DNA from 3 places in the Psychrobacillus sp. NPDC093180 genome. Region 2 is predicted to be linked to each of the others. Evidence: riboswitches for the same ligand, from Rfam matches in the RefSeq annotation. Region 2 holds a riboswitch; each other region holds the start of a gene.
What was found. Region 2 has a riboswitch for lysine ahead of ACIP9W_RS01060 (aspartate kinase). Riboswitches for the same ligand answer to the same signal wherever they lie in the genome.

Region 1: another riboswitch for lysine. It lies ahead of ACIP9W_RS19230 (transporter substrate-binding domain-containing protein); the one in region 2 lies ahead of ACIP9W_RS01060 (aspartate kinase).
Region 3: another riboswitch for lysine. It lies ahead of ACIP9W_RS10245 (Na+/H+ antiporter NhaC family protein); the one in region 2 lies ahead of ACIP9W_RS01060 (aspartate kinase).

The regions. Positions count from the first base shown of each region.
Region 1 is NZ_JBIVOJ010000015.1:57,419-64,376, reverse strand. It holds gene ACIP9W_RS19240 (amino acid ABC transporter ATP-binding protein) at 1-602, opposite strand, end outside; gene ACIP9W_RS19235 (amino acid ABC transporter permease) at 618-1,370, opposite strand; gene ACIP9W_RS19230 (transporter substrate-binding domain-containing protein) at 1,434-2,279, opposite strand; lysine riboswitch at 2,406-2,590, opposite strand; gene ACIP9W_RS19225 (purine-cytosine permease family protein) at 2,845-4,245, shown strand; partial or broken gene phnX (phosphonoacetaldehyde hydrolase) at 4,541-5,297, opposite strand; gene ACIP9W_RS19215 (glycoside hydrolase family 18 protein) at 5,642-6,835, shown strand; gene ACIP9W_RS19210 (SLC45 family MFS transporter) at 6,897-6,958, shown strand, end outside.
Region 2 is NZ_JBIVOJ010000001.1:202,964-209,921, reverse strand. It holds gene sdhA (succinate dehydrogenase flavoprotein subunit) at 1-1,663, opposite strand, end outside; gene ACIP9W_RS01070 (succinate dehydrogenase cytochrome b558 subunit) at 1,712-2,323, opposite strand; gene ACIP9W_RS01065 (YslB family protein) at 2,612-3,025, shown strand; gene ACIP9W_RS01060 (aspartate kinase) at 3,453-4,673, opposite strand; lysine riboswitch at 4,766-4,945, opposite strand; gene uvrC (excinuclease ABC subunit UvrC) at 5,003-6,778, opposite strand; gene trxA (thioredoxin) at 6,829-6,958, opposite strand, start outside.
Region 3 is NZ_JBIVOJ010000006.1:37,442-44,399, reverse strand. It holds gene sufB (Fe-S cluster assembly protein SufB) at 1-909, shown strand, start outside; gene ACIP9W_RS10265 (DUF72 domain-containing protein) at 1,033-1,884, shown strand; gene ACIP9W_RS10260 (sulfite exporter TauE/SafE family protein) at 1,884-2,702, shown strand; gene ACIP9W_RS10255 (bifunctional metallophosphatase/5'-nucleotidase) at 2,772-4,139, shown strand; gene yunB (sporulation protein YunB) at 4,179-4,955, shown strand; lysine riboswitch at 5,003-5,185, shown strand; gene ACIP9W_RS10245 (Na+/H+ antiporter NhaC family protein) at 5,278-6,846, shown strand; gene lipA (lipoyl synthase) at 6,954-6,958, shown strand, end outside.

The DNA.
Region 1 (6,958 bases), on a different contig from region 2:
AACTCCATTTCGTGTGTAACGATTAACATCGTAAGACCTGACTCCGCAAGCTCCTTCATGACCTTCAGAACCTCTCCAACCATCTCAGGATCTAGAGCCGATGTTGGTTCATCAAATAACATTACGTCTGGTTCCATTGAAAGTGCACGGGCGATTGCCACACGTTGCTTTTGCCCTCCTGATAGCTGGCTTGCTTTTGCATTTACGTATTGATCCATCCCAACAACTTTTAAATACTTCATCGCTATTTTTTCTGCTTCTTCTTTAGAACGTTTTAGCACTTTTATTTGTCCAACGACACAGTTGCTCAACACATTATGATTATTAAACAAGTTAAATTGTTGGAAAACCATCCCCAACTTTGTGCGATATGCATGTATATCATGTTTGTCGTCTAAAATATTTTCACCGTTATAAATAATTTGACCGCCACTTGGTTTTTCTAAAAGATTAATACAACGAAGAAGCGTGGATTTACCTGATCCAGAAGAACCGATTATACTGACCACTTCCCCTTTTTTAACAGAGAAATCAATGTCTTTTAGTACTTCACGTGCTCCAAAGGATTTGCTTAAATGTTGTATATCAACTACTTTTTCCATTATTGCTCCTCCTTCTTAGCTTTCTTTTGTATTCGTTAAAGTTACTTGCGCTGGCTGACCAATCATGCTGTAGTTTTCAGGTCCATCTAGTTTTCTTTCAAAATAACGTAGAATTAGTGTTACTGTATAGGTCATAACAAAGTACAACACACATGCCACGAAAAACGATTCAAAATAACGGAAGTTGTTTCCTGCAATCGATTTTGTTTGGAAAAATAACTCCGATACACTAATGACGTTTAGTACAGATGTATCTTTAATATTAATGATAAATTGGTTACCCGTTGCCGGTAATATATTACGAATGACTTGTGGTAAAACTACATGGAGCATTGTTTGTATATGATTCATCCCGATTGCTTGAGCAGCTTCGAATTGCCCTTTTTCAATAGAAATGACTCCACCACGTACAATTTCTGCCATATAAGCTCCTGTATTTATCGATACAATGAAAACAGCTGCCACTAGGGCATTCATATCAATATTAAAAGCTAGCATGGATCCGTAATAAATAACCATTGCCTGTACAATCATTGGTGTTCCACGGAAAAATTCAATATATACAGAAAGGATTATATTTACTACCTTTAGTAATATTCGTTTTGCTGCTCTTTCAGGCAGCGGAATTGTGCGTATAACTCCTGCTAATAAACCGATAACTGAACCGATTATTGTACCGATTATAGAAATTAATAAAGTAATTCCTGCTCCCCGAAGGAACATCGGCCAGTTATCGGAAACGATTGATACTACCCACTCGAAACTCATCATATTCCTCCTTTTAAGCGTAAAAAACGACTGCAATAAAATTGCAGCCGATATGTTTCGTCATTATTCTGCAGCTGGTTGATTTTTTATCGCATTATCCATAATTTCTTGACGTTCTTCTTCTGAGATTTTTGCTAAGATCTCATTAATTTTTTCTGTTAGTTCACTATCTTTTGTAAGCCCTACTGCAACTGCCGTTTCTTCTTCCGATGCCTTGAATCCTTCTGTAAATTCAACCATTACAAAGTTTTCATTTGCAGAAGAAGCACTAATTCCTTCAGGGCGCTCGGATACATAACCATCGATTTTACCTGACTCTAATGCAACGCGCATTGCTGGAAAATTATCCATAGCAGTTTGTTTTTTTACACCGTCAATTTGATCGATCACACCGTAATGGGAAGTGTTTAGCTGCCCAGTCACTTTTGCCCCTTTAAAATCTTGAATGGATGTAGCATTCTCATAAGGTCCACCTTTTTTTACAACCATTACAAAATTAGATGTATAGTAGTTATCAGAGAAGTCGATTGTGGCTTTGCGTTCCTTTGTAGGAGACATACCTGCCATTATTGCATCAATTTTACCTGATGTTAAAGCAGGAACTAAACCATCCCATTCTGTTTTAACAATGACCAATTCTTTGCCTAAGCCTTCTGCAATTTTCTTAGCCATTTCTACATCGTATCCACCTGCATATTCTGAGTTGCCTTGAAGTTTCACTCCACCGTTAGAATCGTCCATTTGTGTCCAGTTAAATGGTGGGTATCCAGCTTCTAAACCGATTGTAAATGTATCGCTTTCTTGAGTTGACGCGCCTGAACCTGCTTTTTCTGTGTTATCCGTTCCACATGCTGCTAAAAGTAATAAGATTGATACGAACATTGTTAGTAATAGAAATTTATTTTTCACTTGTATTTCTCCCCTTTTATTTTTAGTTTATGTTTGAAAACAATAAAAAAGGACAACCTATAAAAAAGACCTGAGATGAACTCAGGTCGCAATTTGTATAGTTGCCCTAAATCCTCTACTTTACCCAAATGAGATAGCACACCACAATAAACCGGGACGTTTAAAGTGGACAGTCCTGCAGTTGTTCACTGCAGACCCAGCATGTAATACGGAGAAATATTTACAAACTTCGGCGACATTTCCTTCTCCCTAGCATCATTGCTTCTCAAACTCCGCTAAGGACTAATAAATATCGCGCCTCTACCCCACTTATCAAGTGAGGTCATATTTAATTAATTTATGTTTCATAGTCTACAACAACATCAGATATGTGTCAACCAGCTATTCATAATGACTTTTTAAACTTCCAAAAAAATCATATTTCATATGCCCTTAAAAACACTAGATTTGATAAAATATTGCCTTTATTGATATAATGGAAAATGGATGAATTGGTGAACGAATCTTTTTACAATAAAATGGAAGTTTAATATTCATAAAATTATACAAAAAGGGAGTTGATATTATGGGATCTGTCCAAGTCGCAGATCACAAAGTGTCAGAAGAAATGAAAGATGATTATTCATTAGACAGAGTGCCAAGAGATCAGAGAAAAGCGGGTTGGTTTAGTATAACTAACATCACTTTTGGGATAGCAACGGCCATTTTTTATTTTCAAATGGGAAGCGTTATGGCACTTCAATTCGGAGCCATCAATGCCATCATATCCTCCATATATGCGATAATTGTTGCTGGTATACTCGGAACGTTCATCACATATCTTTCAGCAAAATCCGGTATGAACGTCAACTTATTATCTAGGGGTGGAGGTTTTGGTTACATAGGTGCATCGTTAACCTCATTCATTTATGCAACAAACTTCATCATGTACTGTGCATTTGAAGGCCTAATTTTAGTTTCCGCAGTTCACACCTTCTTCCCCATCATACCAGAATGGGCACTAATCATTTTCTTCGGATTAATTGTAATTCCACTAAATTGGTTTGGAGTCAAGCAACTCGATAAATTACAAAAGTGGTCATTGCCAATTTTTGTTGTTTTCTTGGTGACTGCCATTACTATATCATTTTACAAACCTTCCGTTTTTGAAGGGGCTTTTTGGACTTATATGCCAGAAGGTGTTCAAATGGGTGGACAAGCTTTACTTCTATGTATCGGAATGCAACATGGGATAATGGGTTTAACAGCCTTAATTTCTTCCGATTATGCACGATTCCTTAAGCCAAAAGACATTAAATTTGGTTCTTTTATGATTGGGTTTATACCACAAATTTTCTGTTTCGGTGTAATGGGAGGTCTCGGTATATGGTTTGGTGTTCGTTTAGGTGAACCAAATCCAGGAGTTTATATTGTTCTGCTTTTAGGCATCGGCGGCGTTTTATTTACCATGTTAACGCAACTACGTATAAATGTTACCAATATATATAGTAGTTCCTTATCACTAGCTAATTTCTTCGAGAACATTTTTAAATTTACACCAGGTAGACGCTTTTGGGTAGTTGTATCAGGATTAGTTGCTATCGGCTTAATGCTAGGTGGCATTGTTGATCATCTAGATACAGCAATGACATTCCAAGGAGTCTTTTTACTCGCTTGGGCTGCTATATTAGTTACGGATGCAATGATTGTGAAAAAGCTATTGAAAATTGGACCAGGTTACTATGAAGCTCGACACGAGTTTTTATATAAATGGAATCCTGTTGGCGTCGTTTCTCTATTAATCTCCAGTGCGTTAGGAACGATAGCTGCATTAGGATATATGGGATCATTTTTGCAAAGCACTGCAGCATTTTTTGCAGCAATTTTAGCAGCTATACTTACAGTAGTTTTAGCAGTTTATACAAAAGGTAAGTATTATAGCAAAGGTACAGCCACTGACATACCTAAGGAAGATTATATTGCTTAATAGGTAGAATTAATTGCTTCTTTAACAGTAATTGACCAATCGATCAGCCCACCATTCATTTTATCGACTGATTTCCAAGTGGCCTTTTTAAGGTATTTGATTCGTTACACACTATATGCACGCTTCTTTTTTCGAGGTTGTGTTTATAGTATGCTGATCATGTGATTGGCTTTCCATTATTTAGTTCCTCTATAAGAATAGCCCCAAACTTATATAACCTCTTTACGCTAAAAAGGTGTAGCATACGCTCTATTTCTTATCAGAGCATTTGCTACACCTTTTTCCTTCTTCTCATTTATCTTAATCCAGGTCTTTTACCTACAGAAATATAATTATTAATACGATCTATTAACTTAGGAAGTTCACTCATTGTTTCTATCGTAAAGTCTGCTCCATTTTCTCTAAAAGAGGTTGCTGTTTTATCAATAGCCATTTCTTTTTTAGATTCTGATAAAGCATTATATTCATCCAAGTTTAATCCCATTTCAGAGCTTCCCACAATGACACCAACAGACCAAACGCCGGCATTAACACCTTCTTTAATATCTGAAATAGTGTCGCCTGTACGGATATGGTCTTCCTATAGATTTTGTATCATCAGGTGTGACATAAAAATCGGGATTGTAGCCTTTTTGGGAAGCACTCGATACAACGACGTCCATCATCTTATTTGTATATCCAGTTGTGAATCCAATTTTTAATCCTTGATTTTTTAATAACTCCATGGTAGCTACTACGCCAGGAATTGGAGATGTGTACTCTGACAATGAAGCCATTAATGCAGATTCAAATTCTGCATATAAGCTTTCTACATCTTGTTCATTAAATAATCTTCCGTATTTTTCTTCCCATAACTGAGTTACTCTAGGCATAGATAACATCGCTCGAATATGATCGATTTTCAGCATTCCCATTGGTTCTCTTGCTTCTTCCATTGTCACTTCAATACCAGCATTTTTAAATATATTGATAAATACATTTACCGGTGCAAAACATCCGAAATCTATCGCTGTTCCAGCCCAATCTAATATTACTCCTTCAACTTTGCTCATATCGCCACCTCTTTCATATATTCTTCTATAATATTACATAACTCTTGTATATCTTTATCAAAGATTACTCCGATATTTCCGATAGGGAATGTATCTACATTCCATAATTTACTTGGATAAATGACATAGACTCTCTCTTTTATATAAGAATAGAATTTAATTTTGAAGAACTAAATATACTCAATTTTATTTTGGGGTGCTATCAGGTTGTTAGTTATGAACAAAAAAGGAATGACATATGGTTAAATGAATGACTAATGCGGAGATGAGGGGTTTTTATATTTATTTATGTAGTTAAAACGGGCGATTCTTTATTTTCCATTGCGAACAAGTACCAAGTTTTAATGAACAGTATTCGCGCCATTAACGATTTAGCAACAGACGGTCTAGTAGTTGGCCAGGATTTACTTATTCCGACTAACATCTACATTGTGCAGCCTGGAGATTCATTGTATACAATTTCTCAGATGAGCTTCATTTCTATGGAAAAAATACGCCTTTACAATGGATTACATTCGGATGTGTTAATGATAGGAACTCAATTATATTTACCTCCAAGAACAAAGTACAGCGCAGAAAATTTAAGTTATATTACACCTTCAACGCCCAATAGAAATACGAGCCTTATAGAAAGATATGCCCCTATTAATACTTTTTTAGGCATTTTTGAATATCATGTTTTAGAAGACGGAAGCTTAAGTATATTAGACGATCAGCAAATGATACAAACTGCAAGAGAAAATAGGGTAGCCCCTCTAGCCGTTATTACGAATCTAACTTCTACTGGATTTAGCCCAGAGCTTACTAGACAAATATTAGGTTCAACGGAAATAAGAAATCGGGCTATCAATAATATATACCAGTTAGTTAAGAACAAGAACTTTGCAGGTGTAAATATCGATTTTGAACAAGTACCTGAAGAACTAAGGGATCTATATACCGGCTTTTTGCATACATTAAGGGCAAGATTAAGTCCTGAAGGATATTACACAACTGTTGCTGTTCCACCTAAGACGACTGATAATATCCCTTGGTTAAGAGGATATGATTACGGCGGAATCGGTGCATCAGTAGATTTTGTTTTTCTTATGGCTTATGACTTTCACGAAGCAAGTAGCCCACCTGGTCCTGTTGCCCCCATAACTGAAGTAAGAAAAACAATTCAATTTGCCCTTCAACATATGAACAGAAATAAAATTATTCTCGGTGTTCCCCGCTATGGCTATGATTGGACAATGGACAACGGAAATGTAGTAAGTGCTAGGGCAGTTTCTGTTGCTGAAGCGGTTGAAACTGCTATGATATCGCAAGTCCCCATTTCCTATTCCATCGAGTATCAGCAACCCTTTTATCAATATTTGGATATAAATGGGCAAAGACATATCGTGTGGTACGAGGATTCCAGAGCTCGTGCTGAAAAACTAGAACTAGTAGTGGAGTATCGTTTGAAAGGGGCAGGAGCTTGGCAATTGGGATTGCAATTTGCCCAGTCTGCTGTCTTGGTTGAAGAGTTTTTTAACACGAAGAAGGTTCTGTAAGAGCAGTGAGATTCCTCCATGTAAAGTGGGATCTTAAAGCGTCTATACGAGGGGGAACGTAGTGAAAAAAACATGGCTACTAGGGGTTGGCTTTTTTAGTATTAGCTTAGGATGGGCATTATA
Region 2 (6,958 bases):
GATCAAATTTTGCCATAGTTGTTTTCATGAACTCTTCATCATTACGCTCAGGAAATTCAGGTTTGTAATGAGCTCCACGGCTTTCATTACGTTGAAGAGCACCTAGTGTAATTACACGAGCTAACACAAGCATATTTTTCAACTGGCGAGTAAAAGATGCACCTTGGTTAGACCATTGTTGTGTATCATCCATGTTAATATTTTCATATCGTTCAAGCAATTCTTGGATTTTTTTGTCTGTTTCTTCTAATTTATCATTGTAACGTACTACCGTTACGTTGTCAGTCATCCACTCACCTAATTCTTTATGAATTAAGTAAGCATTTTCTGTACCTTTCATCGCAAGCGTCTTATCCCATTTTTCTTGCTCAAGTTTCACTTCAGCTTCGAAAATGGAGTCGTCCATATCGATCGCATGAGTTTTTAATTTACTCATGTAATTAACTGCATTTGGTCCAGCAACGCTTCCGCCGAATACAGCTGATAGTAGAGAGTTTGCTCCTAGACGGTTCGCACCATGTTGAGAATAATCACATTCACCTGCAGCAAATAGACCTGGAATATTCGTCATTTGATCTTCATCTACCCAAAGTCCACCCATTGAATAGTGAACAGCAGGGAAAATCTTCATCGGAACTTTACGAGGGTCATCACCAGTGAACTTCTCATAGATTTCGATAATTCCACCTAGTTTAATGTCCAGTTCGTGTGGATCTTTATGTGAAAGATCCAGGTAAACCATGTTTTCCCCGTTAATACCAAGTTTTTGGTTAACACATACGTCGAAAATTTCACGTGTTGCAATATCACGTGGCACTAGGTTACCGTATGCAGGATATTTTTCTTCTAGGAAGTACCAAGGTTTTCCGTCTTTGTATGTCCAAATACGTCCACCTTCTCCACGTGCAGATTCTGACATTAAGCGTAGTTTATCGTCCCCAGGGATTGCAGTTGGGTGAATTTGAATAAATTCTCCATTTGCATAGTAAGCACCTTGTTGATAAACGATAGAAGCTGCAGAACCAGTATTGATAATAGAGTTAGTCGTTTTTCCGAAAATAATTCCAGGGCCACCAGTTGCCATAATAACAGCATCTCCGCGGAATGCACGGATTTCCATTGTTTGAAGGTTCTGTGCTTTAATACCGCGACAAACCCCTTCGCTATCTTTTATAATTCCAAGGAATTCCCATCCTTCGAACTTCGTAACTAGACCATCTACTTCAAAACGACGCACTTGCTCGTCTAAAGCATATAGTAATTGTTGACCAGTCGTTGCACCAGAGAATGCTGTGCGGTGCATTAATGTACCACCGAAACGACGGAAATCTAATAAACCTTCTGGCGTACGGTTGAACATAACACCCATACGGTCAAATAAGCTAATAATTCCAGGAGCAGCATCAGTCATTGCTTTTACTGGTCTCTGGTTTGCTAGGAAGTCTCCACCATATACAGTATCATCTAAGTGTACTGCCGGTGAATCCCCTTCCCCTTTTGTATTTACAGCCCCGTTAATACCGCCTTGTGCACAAACAGAGTGTGAGCGTTTTACAGGAACTAATGAAAATAGATCTACGTGCGTGCCATCTTCGGCTGCTTTCATTGTTGCCATTAATCCAGCTAGACCACCGCCGACAACAATAAGTTTACTTTTTGCCATGCTATTCTCACTCCTCGATTTTATGGTAGTTGAATGTGTAAAAAGTTCTTATACAAATGCTAGAAGAGCTTGTACACCAACTACAGATAACGCTAAGAAGATTACTAATGTTACATATGTAGCAATTCGTTGTGATTGTGGTGATTGTGTAATTCCCCAACTAACTAAGAATGACCAAATACCGTTAGCTAAATGGAATGTTGCAGAAATAACCCCTACGATATAGAAGCCTAACATCCATGGATTTGATAAAATCTCAGCCATCATGTTAAAATTAACTTCTTTCGCACCAATCGCTGCTTGAAACCTTGTCTCAAAAACATGCCATGCGATGAAAACAACAAGAAAAATTCCAGTAATTCTTTGTAAAATAAATAAATAGTTTCGTAGCGTCCCGTATCTCTGTGGATTGTTTTTTGCGGTAAACGCAATATATATACCGTAAAAAGCATGGAACATTAATGGTAAATAAATGATGAAAATCTCCAATAAAATAACAAACGGAAGACTTCCCATAAAACCAGATGCTTTATTAAAAGCCTCTTCTCCTCTAGTAGCAAAATGATTTACTACTAAATGCTGCGCCACAAATAATCCAACTGGAATTATTCCTAATAGAGAATGTAAGCGGCGCCAATAAAATTCGCGATCTTTCGACAAAACAGTTACCCCCCTCAAATTTACATTTGCTCTGCATAAAACTATTCTAATAGAGTAGTTTTTATACGTGGTTCACATCATCATGTTACGAATTTATGACATATCTATTGTACTCTCATCATTTTAGAGCGTCAAGGCATCTTTAGACTTTTCAATAATCTTCTTGATTCATTTTTGAATAATAATTCGTTTATTTTTTCACAAACTATTCCATTACCACCAAGAAATTATTTATGATAAAATAGACGAGGACAAATGATACTCACTTTTTGAAAGAAGGGTTGCTACTTGAATGATAAGGAACATTCACATGTAACTTCCTTTGGATATGAATTACTAAGAGACCACGTGCTTGCTTCTATTCTCGGAAAACATGAAAAAGATATTTTATATTGGGCTGGAAAAGATCTTGCTCGCAAGTTTCCACTTTACTCGATGGAAGAAGCCATTACATTCTTTCAACAAGCAGGTTGGGGAACACTAGAGTTAGAGAAAACAACAAAAGACTCTGCATTTTATACCTTACATACGTTCAATTTACCTCAAAGTGGAAAAATAAGAAGCCACCGATTAGAAGCAGGCTTTTTAGCCGAGCAACAACAGAAAATTGGCGGTTATTTAACAGAATGCTACGACGAAGAACCAAATAAAAACGGAACTGTTTCCTTTCAAGTAAAATGGGATGTAAAAGTTACTAAATAAGCATTGAATGGCTATCAAGCCATCCAATGCTTTTCTTTTTAAATGTGAATACATGGTTAAAACTGACGGCGCTTCGCTTTCTGCGGGCGAGCGACGAATCTTCTCGCAAGAATCTACCGTGTTAAACGCTAAAATTTCGTAGTCGCTGAATAAATAATCCCTGAAAATGGCTAAGGGCAACTAAACTGCAGTTGAAAGCAACCATTTCTATACTGAGAGCAACCAAATTAGCACAAGGGCAACCAAAATACAGATGAACGCAACCAATTTTTCATATAACAAGTTTACTTGAAGTGAGACGTTAATGATTTTGTCATGTTCGAGACGAAATTAATAGCGACTCTTTGAATCCGAGCGGACACTCCAAGCAAAGCAAACAAGGGTCGTAACAATGTCACGACCCTTACCCTCCTGGTTGCCTGATCAGTTATTGCTTGATCGCCAAATCGAATTCATCGTGCAGGGCATTGGCTGCTTGAATCATCTCGTCTTGAGGGACAACAACAGAAACTTTTATCTCGGATGTACTTACCATCTTCACCGGAATATTTTCTTTTCGAAGTCGATCAAACATTTGCGCGGCAACTCCCGGATTGGAGACCATTCCTGAACCAACGATGGAAACTTTCGCTAAGCCTACCTCAAAGTCCGCAAATGTAAAGCCGAGCGTTTTTTTGTGGGTTTCAAGAACCGTAATTGCTTCTGCTAACGACTCTTTTTTGATAGAGAATGAAACAGCAGGTCTAACACCATCTACAATGGATTGTACAATAATATCAACATTAATATGATTTTCTGCAAGAGTCGTAAAAATGGATGCTAGTGAACCATTAAATGGTACATCATACTCAATTGTTAATCGCACTATATCCGATTCAAATGCTACCCCACGTACTACTAAATTATTTTCCACATCTACTTCCTCCTTTAAAATTGTTCCTTCATTTTCTGAAGAGCTTGAACGTACTCTTAATGGTATTTTATAGTTTTTTGCAAATTCGACTGCTCTTGGATGAAGTACTCCAGCACCTAGATTAGCAAGCTCAAGCATTTCATCGTATTCTAATTGTTCTAGCTTTCTAGCATTTGTAACGTATCTTGGGTCCGATGTATATACCCCTTCTACATCTGTATAAATATCACATACATCCGCTTCAATCGTTACTGCAATGGCAACTGCGGTTGTATCTGACCCACCTCTTCCCAGAGTTGTGATTTCTCCATTATTTGAAACCCCTTGAAAGCCAGCAACAATTACGATCTTATCTTCTTTCAATAAGTCGCTTATTTTAGAGCCATCCATTTTCTCTACTCTTGCATTTTTATGTACATTATCTGTCACGAGGCCTGCTTGCCAACCAGTTAGAGAAACGGCGTCTAGACCTAGTGCATTTAATTGGATCGCTAGTAATGACATAGTCACTTGTTCACCAGTCGAGAGTAGCATGTCCATTTCGCGTTTAGATGGATTTTCTGTTATTTCATTCGCTAAATTTACCAACTCATCTGTTGCTTTGCCCATTGCTGATACGACTACAACAATATCATGTCCTTTTTCTTTCTCTTTACTGATTCTGTTTGCTACGCTCGCAATTTTTTCTGTAGTTGCTACAGAAGTACCACCGAATTTCATCACAATTTTACTCATGGATATTCTCTCCCTTGTTTATCTGTAAGGATTAAAAAATGCTTTCCACATATTGTGAAAAGCATTGTCTCATACACGGTCAAATAATGTCCATGTGAGATAGCCCTCCAGAATACTGAATTCTGACAATCCTACATTTCTTCAATGCAGAACCAACCTAGAACAGGAAAAGCTATACTAGGTTTCGGCAAATGACCCTTTCCTTTAGCGATTGACGGATCTTTTCATCCTCCCGCTAAGTACTCTTGTCAGTTTGCACCTCTATCTTCACTTCATGATAGTGAATATTAAATTGTATCAACCATAACACAAGAAAATTCAGAAGACAATTACTTTTTCTGAAAATGTTCCACCATTGTCTCTGCTAGCTTTCTAGAAAGCCCTGCTTCTATAAATTCTTCCTTCGTCGCTACCTGCATTTTCTTGATTGATCCGAAATGCTTTAATAGTGCTTTTTTTCGTTTCGGACCTATTCCTTCAATACCATCTAAAGAAGAAGCGATTGTATGTTTCCCTCTTTGTTGGCGATGGAATGTAATAGCAAAGCGGTGTACTTCGTCTTGAATACGCTGTAACAAATAAAATCCTTCACTCGTCCGCTTCATTGGAATTATATCAATAGGATTTCCATATAGTAGCTGCGAAGTTTGGTGCTTGCCATCTTTTGCAAGTCCAGCAATAGGAATTTCCAAGCCTAACTCATCCTCTAAAATTTCTCGAGCAGCTTCTATTTGTCCTTTTCCTCCATCGATAATAATGAGATCTGGTAAAGGTAAATTTTCTTTCAATACTCGTGTGTATCTTCTGCGAATGACCTCTCGCATCGCTCCGTAATCATCATGTTTGGCAGCAGTTCTCGTCTTATATTTTCGATAGTCCTTTTTATATGCTTTGCCATCTACAAAGACAACCATCGCTGAAACAGCGTCGGTTCCATGTATATGAGAATTATCAAATGCTTCAATTCGGTTTGGAGTGGCAATCCCCATTACATTACCTAATTCCTCCACTGCTCCTATCGTACGCTCTTCTTGTCTTTCAATCAGCTGGAACTTCTCACTTAAGGCCAGTACAGCATTTTTCTTCGCAAGATCTACTAAGTTTTTTTTCAAGCCTTTTTGAGGAGTGAACACTTTCATCTCTAACAATTCAGAAGCTAAATGGACATCTGTATCATGAGGAACGAACACCTCTTTAGGTTTAATATGCTCTGGCTTTGCATAAAACTGACCTAAAAACGTTAAAAACTCTTCTTCCGGATCACGATATAAAGGAAAAAGCGATACATCTCGTTCGATTAGTTTTCCTTGTCGGATAAAAAATACTTGGACACACATCCAGCCTTTATCAACAGCATAACCAAATATATCGCGGCTCGTAAAATCGTTGATCGTAATTTTTTGTTTCTCCATCACCATTTCAATATTAGATATTTGGTCTCTATACTCTTTTGCACGTTCGAATTCTAAGTTTTCTGCTGCCTCCGTCATTTTCTCCGTTAATTCTTTTTTTACATCTGTATAACCACCGTTTAAAAAGCTCGTAATTTCATCCGTTAACTTTTTATAAGTGGAATCCTCTATTTCCTTTACACATGGAGCTAGACATTGCCCTAAGTGATAGTATAAGCAAACACGGTCTGGTAATTTTGCACACTTTCTTAATGGGTATATTCGATCTAATAGTTTTTTTGTCTCAAAAGCTGCATGTGCATTTGGATAGGGACCAAAATATTTCCCTTTATCCTTTTTCACTTGTCTTGTAATGATTAATTTGGGATTTTTTTCTGCAGTTATTTTAATGTATGGGTACGTTTTATCGTCCTTTAGCATAATATTATATTTTGGATCATGCTTTTTTATGAGATGAAGCTCTAGAATAAGGGCTTCTAACTCTGACGATGTGACGATATATTCAAAATCAACTATTTCTTGTACTAATCTTTGCGTTTTCCCATCATGTGAACCTGTAAAATAGGAACGTACACGATTTTTCAATACTTTTGCTTTGCCGACATAAATGATGGTTCCTTGCCGATCTTTCATCAAATAACACCCAGGATCACCTGGTAATATGGCACATTTTTGTTGTATCAAATCATTCATTTTATCACCCGTTTAAAAAAACCGGGCACCTTAGGGGACCCGGTTTTATATTATGCGTTTTTTTCTACAAATTGAACTAGTGCTTCTTTCGGTTGGAAACCAACAGCTTTGTCTACTGGTTGACCATCTTTGAATAATACTAGAGTCGGGATGGACATAATACCAAATTGACTAGCAGTT
Region 3 (6,958 bases), on a different contig from region 2:
GTTATTCCTTCAACAGATAATAAATTTGCAGCACTTAACTCAGCAGTATGGTCGGGCGGGTCATTTATCTATGTACCACCAGGCGTAAAAGTGGATACACCGCTTCAAGCATACTTCCGTATTAACTCTGAAAATATGGGTCAATTCGAACGTACGCTAATCATAGTAGATGAGGGCGCTTCTGTACACTATGTAGAAGGTTGTACAGCTCCTGTTTATACAACAAACTCACTTCACTCTGCTGTAGTTGAAATTATCGTTAAAAAAGATGCTTATTGCCGTTATACAACAATTCAAAACTGGGCGAACAACGTTTATAACTTAGTTACTAAACGTACAGTTGTTGAAGCAAACGGAACAATGGAATGGATTGATGGAAACATCGGTTCTAAATTAACGATGAAATACCCAGCATGTATCTTAAAAGGTGAAGGTGCACGTGGTATGACCCTTTCAATCGCAATTGCTGGTAAAGGGCAACACCAAGATGCTGGTGCGAAAATGATGCACTTAGCACCAAATACGTCATCTACAATTGTTTCGAAATCGATTGCGAAACAAGGTGGTAAAGTATCATACCGTGGTATCGTACACTTTGGACGTAAAGCAACAGGTGCTCGTGCGAACATCGAATGTGATACGTTAATCATGGATAACCAGTCTACTTCGGATACAATTCCATACAACGAAATCTTGAATGATAATATTTCTCTTGAGCATGAAGCAAAAGTTTCTAAAGTATCAGAGGAACAATTATTCTACTTGATGAGTCGTGGATTAAGTGAAGAAGAAGCAACAGAAATGATCGTAATGGGCTTCATCGAGCCATTCACAAAAGAACTTCCAATGGAATATGCGGTGGAGATGAACCGTCTTATCAAGTTCGAGATGGAAGGTTCAATCGGGTAATTCCTATATTTTCTTACCGAAAAGCAACAGGGTGAATGCATATTTCACCCCTGTTGCTTTTTTTGTATAAACAGCTGTCATAATGTTATGATAAAATAACTTGAACAGTGAGGTGACAAACATATGATTAAAATTGGCTTAACTGGTTGGGGAGATCATTCTGACTTGTACGTATCAACGGCAAAGGATAGATTGAAAGATTATAGTGCGCATTTTCCGGTCGTTGAATTAGACACAGCTTTTTATGCGATACCTCCTATCAAAAATGTTTTGAAATGGATAAAAGAAACGCCAGATAATTTTCAATTTGTCGTAAAGGCGTATCAAGAAATAACCGGACATTTACGCGGGGAGTCCCATTACGAATCAATGGAAGAGATGTTCGAGCGTTACCGAGAGTCCATTCAACCTTTTAAAGAAGCAGGAAAACTTGCGATGGTGTTGGTGCAATTTCCCCCTTGGTTTACATGTGTCAAAGAAAACGTAGAATACATACTTAAGGTGAAAGAAGAATTGAAAGATTTCGAGCTAGCGATTGAATTTCGCCATCAATCTTGGTATTCTTCTAAATTCCAAAAAGGAACACTAGATTTCTTAAAGAGTCATCATCTTCACCACACCGTGTGCGATGAGCCACAAGCTGGAGAAGGTTCTGTTCCGCTGATACCAATCGCCACTTCTGATAAAGTACTTGTTCGATTACATGGTCGAAATACATATGGTTGGAAAAACCCAGGTAATAATGAAAAATGGCGTGAAGTACGTTATTTATATGATTATAATAAAGAGGAGCTCACATTTATCCAAAACAAAGTGGAGCAATTGCAGAAACAGGCAAAAGAAGTAGTTGTATTATTTAATAATAATTCTGGAGGGCATGCGGCAAAAAATGCGAAATCCTTTCAAAAAATGCTCGGCATTGAATTTGAAGGACTTGCTCCCAAACAATTAGACTTATTTGAAGGTGGGATATAATGGAGTGGGTATTACTAGTAGTTGCTGGGTTATTTTCTGGTATAGTGGGAGCATTAGTAGGTTTAGGTGGTGGAGTCATTTTAGTTCCAGCTGTGTTGTTTTTTGGGACGACACTTGCATTAATTCCTAATATTACTCCTCAAAGCGTTGTGGGACTTTCTGTCATCATGATGATCTTTACGGGTCTTTCTTCTACGTTATCGTATATGAAGTCAAAGACGGTGGATTTTAGAAGTGGATTTATCTTTTTTATCGGAAGTATTCCTGGAACTATACTTGGTGCATGGGTGAATAAGGGATTGGATTTACCGTCATTTAATTTGTATTTTGGTATTTTACTTATTGTTTTATCTACCCTTTTACTTGTGCGTGATCATTTGAAGCCAGTGAGATGGTTTGTGGAAAATGGGAAGAAGCGAACGTTTAAGGACGAAAAAGATACGTATGTATATGGATATCCTATATGGTTTGCTTTGGTATTAACATTTGGTGTTGGATTTGCATCTGGTTTATTTGGGATCGGTGGAGGTTCAATTATCGTACCTGCCATGATCTTATTATTCTTGTTTCCTCCGCATGTCGCGGTTGGAACATCCATGTTTATGGTGTTTTTATCGGCGATAGTAAACTCGGCAACACATATTTCACTTGGTAATGTGCCTTGGCTTTATACAATACCAGTTGTTCCAGCTGCATATATTGGTGCGAAAATCGGTGCCAAGTTAAATAAAAAACTAAATTCAGATTCACTTGTTTTGGCACTTAGAATTGTGCTGTTATTATTAGGTGTACGCTCTATTATTGATGGGTTGTTTTAATAACTTTATTTAGCCTTGCTCTCTGCGCAAGCGAGGCGTATTTGATCAAATAGAAGAGGTGTATGAAAGGTGAGAGAAACAATCCATATTTATCACACAAATGATTTGCATAGCCATTTAGAAAATTGGCCGATGATTCATCAGTTTCTCTCGGAGCGTCATAAAAGCCATGGACCGACTGACTCCTATTTAACACTCGATATCGGAGATCATATAGATCGTTCCAATGTTTTTACTGAAGGAACATTGGGGAAAGGAAACATCCAATTACTGAATGAAGCGGGTTATGATTATGTCACCATTGGTAATAATGAAGGAATTACGCTTAGTCATGATGATTTAAACACATTGTATGAAGCTGCCAACTTCGAAGTTATTGTGTCCAATTTTACTGATTTAAGCGGAAATATTCCTTCGTGGGTGCTTCCTTATAAAATTCATGTGACACCGACGGGTATTCGGATCGGTATTGTAGCAGCGACCGCAGATTTTGGATTGTACTATGAGCAATTAGGCTGGCATATTCAACCGCCGCTTGATCGATTGAAAGAAGTTTGTAAGGAAATAGAAAAAGACGTGGATGTGCTTGTTTGTTTATCTCATTTAGGCGTGTCACAGGATGAGATCATGACAGAGAAGATACCAGAAATCGATCTTATTTTAGGATCCCATACGCATCATTTCTTTGAAGAAGGCAAAATGATAGGTAACACTTTACAAGCTGCTGCAGGTAAGTATGGTGCATATGTTGGGCATGTGACAATCGATTTTGATCATGAGACAAAAACAATCATATCGAAGCAAGCCATGCTGTATGCCACAGATACTTTAGCAAAGCCGAAAGATCTTGATCTGCAACTGAAAAAGTGGGAAGCTCTTGGTAACGAGGAACTTTCTGAAGCTGTTCTTCAGAATGAGACCTTTTTGCACAAAGATTGGTTCGGTCCTTCCGATATGTCTAGATTTTTCGGTAATGCTTTGCTTACCTTTACGAAAGCTGATTGTGCGATGTTTCCTGCTGGGATATTTTTAACAGACTTACAGATTGGTCCTATTAGTGCTAGCGACTTACATCGATGTTTGCCACATCCGATAAATCCATGTGTTATCACATTAACAGGAGCGGAATTATTGGAAATTGTGGAGCAATCTAAAAATGAGAAATGGCCACACTTAGAGGTAAAGGGGCTCGGGTTTAGAGGCAAATACTTAGGGGCTATTATTTTCGAGCAATTGATGGAAGATGAGCATGGGGATGTATTTATTGGTGATGAACGATTGTTACTTGAAAAAGTGTATACATTGGCGACACTTGATATGTTCACATTTGGTTATTTTTTTCCTTCCTTTAAATTTGCAACGAAAGAATACTATATGCCGGAGTTAATACGTGATGTAGTTAAGTGGTACGGCAATCAGTTACTGAGTCAAGCATAATAATCCTTCTTATTACATAATAGTAATAAGGGGGATTTTTTGCTATTCTATCGTAAAAAAAAGCGTTTTCCTTTTTTTTCTGCTCAGCGAAAACTAGCTATACTAATAATGTTATTTATCTTATCAGTTGCAGGCGTATTTTATTTCGTTAACAACCAATTGACTCCAACTTATCTGGATTATGCGGAAGTACAAACCAATAAAATCGCATCAATGGTTATTAGTAAAGCAATTAACTCAAGGACAGCGAACGTTTTAGATGTAAACGATATTATCGAGGAAGTACCATCAACAAATGGTAGCACCAATATGGTAACGACGAAATTTAATACAGAAATTATTAATCGTGTCTTATCGGATACGAACAGTTTGGTGCAAGCCCATCTAGAACAAGCAGAAAAGGGAAATCTATCGAGTTTACCTTATCTAGATGATATTGAATACGATAAAACAACGATGGAAGATCAAGGCGGAGTTGTATTTTTTGTGCCGATGGGGCAGGCAACGAATATACCGCTAATCGGTAATTTAGGACCTAAAATTCCTATTCGGTTTCATGTGATTGGAAATGTTCAATCTACTGTTGTACCGACTATCGAAAACTTTGGTATTAATAATGCGTATGTAGAAGTGAGTATTCATATTAAAGTAAATGTCCAAGTTATTGTACCGCTTGCTAGTAAAATGAGTGTTGTCGAACAAAAGATTCCCGTAGCCATGGGATTAGTGCAAGGGCAAGTGCCACATATTTATACTGGAGGAGATGGTTCTGCTGCTCCGTCTGTTGAGGTGCCGATTCCGTTACCTGAAAAATAAAAATTCCAGAGAAAACAGAAACAACTGTTACAATAGAGAAAATGAATATAATAGGTAGAGGCTGCAGAGCTTAATAGTACTATACAGGAAGATGACGCTTATGATCGTATACGAAAGGAAGTTTTGCCGAAGCTAAATATAGTCCGTCAAACGATATTTAGTTGGGGTTATTCTAAAAAAGAATAACACTGTCATTTATATGAAAATATAAATGGTGAGCTACAGATGGTAAATAATCGTTTTTATGCTTAAATTCAATAGTGGAAGCCAACCTATATACATATGTAGGTTGGCTTTTTATATTTTTGAGGAGGAATAGGTTTTGGAAAATACGATTTTTTCTTTATTGCCACCGTTACTTGCAATCATTATGGTGCTTGTAACGAAGCGAGTTATTTTATCTTTAGGGGTTGGAATTGTATCTGCAGCGCTTCTGGTAGAAAATTTTGCTCCAGTGGATTCGTTGCTATTATTATGGGAATCATTTAGAACTTCTTTTTGGGAAGAAGGGTTAAATGCTTATAATATTTATATTTTGCTTTTTATATTAATGCTTGGTGTTGTGACAGCGTTTGTAAGTTTATCAGGCGGTAGTACAGCATTTGCGGCATGGGCGATTAAAAAAATTAAAACTCGCCGTGGCTCGAAATTATTAACAGCTTTTTTAGGGATACTCATATTTGTAGATGATTATTTTAATGCGTTAGCAGTTGGTCAAATTGCCAGACCTATTACTGATTCGCATCGCATTTCACGTGCGAAGCTTTCTTATTTTATCGATTCTACTTCTGCTCCTGTTTGTGTAGTGTCACCCGTTTCAAGTTGGGGTGCGTTTTTAATCAGTCAGTTAGGAGTTATTTTTGCAACGCATGCAGTAACTGCTTATACGCCACTTGAGGCATTTGTGTTAATGGCACCTATGAATTTTTATGTGCTTGCGACTTTAGCGATTGTTTTTTTCCTAGCATGGACAGACTTTGACTTAATGGAAATGAAAAAGCACGAGAAGAAAGCGATAGAAACTGGGGAGCTTTTTGATTCGTCTAAACCAAACCCAGGAAATCTACAAGGAAATTTCCCGGAAAATAATTATGGTAAAGTATTGGATTTAGTGTTGCCGATTGTATCGTTAATTGTAGTGACGTTATTTGCCATGTTTTGGACAGGCTATAGCCTTTCTGGTTATCAGTTAAATTTATTTGTTATTTTTGAAAATACCGATGTGCCATTTTCTTTATTTATTGGGGGATTGGTAGCGACGATTTTGGCTATTGCCCTGTATGTGCGACAATTTAATACTAATCCAGAAGCGAGCGTTAATTTAGTGTGGAAAGCTATCGTGACAGGGATTCGTTCCATGCTTCCTGCTATATTTATTTTAATTTTTGCATGGTCTTTATCCTTCTTGATCAATGCATTAGAAACAGGTGTATTTTTAGCTAACCTTGTAACGGATAATAATATTCCGGTCGGCGTTATTCCAGCATTGCTCTTTGTATTAACGGCATTTATGGCATTTGCTACTGGATCTTCTTGGGGTTCATTTGGTATTTTATTGCCAATTGGTGCTAGTATTATTATGGCGATAGAACCAGAGTTATTGTTGCCAGTACTTGCAGCGGTTCTAGCCGGAGCAGTATTTGGAGATCATTGTTCACCGATTTCGGATACAACCATCATGTCAGCTACTGGAGCTGGGGTTAATGTAATCGATCATGTTATGACGCAATTACCATATGCGATTATTAGTGCTATTATAGCGGCGATAGGCTATTTAGTTCTTGGTTTAACAGATTCCATTTTAATAGGACTTGTTTCGGTTATAGGTATTCTTATTGTATTGTTTGTTGTTTGGAATGCAAAAAGTAAGAAGGAAATGGAAGCAAATTAATAATCCATTTTGGCTCTGAAGAGTTAGTTCAGAAGGTTGTTTGAATTCTAATAATATGGTACATTGACAACAGTGTAGTCAGTTTATGAAGAATGGAGTAGGTATGAATGAC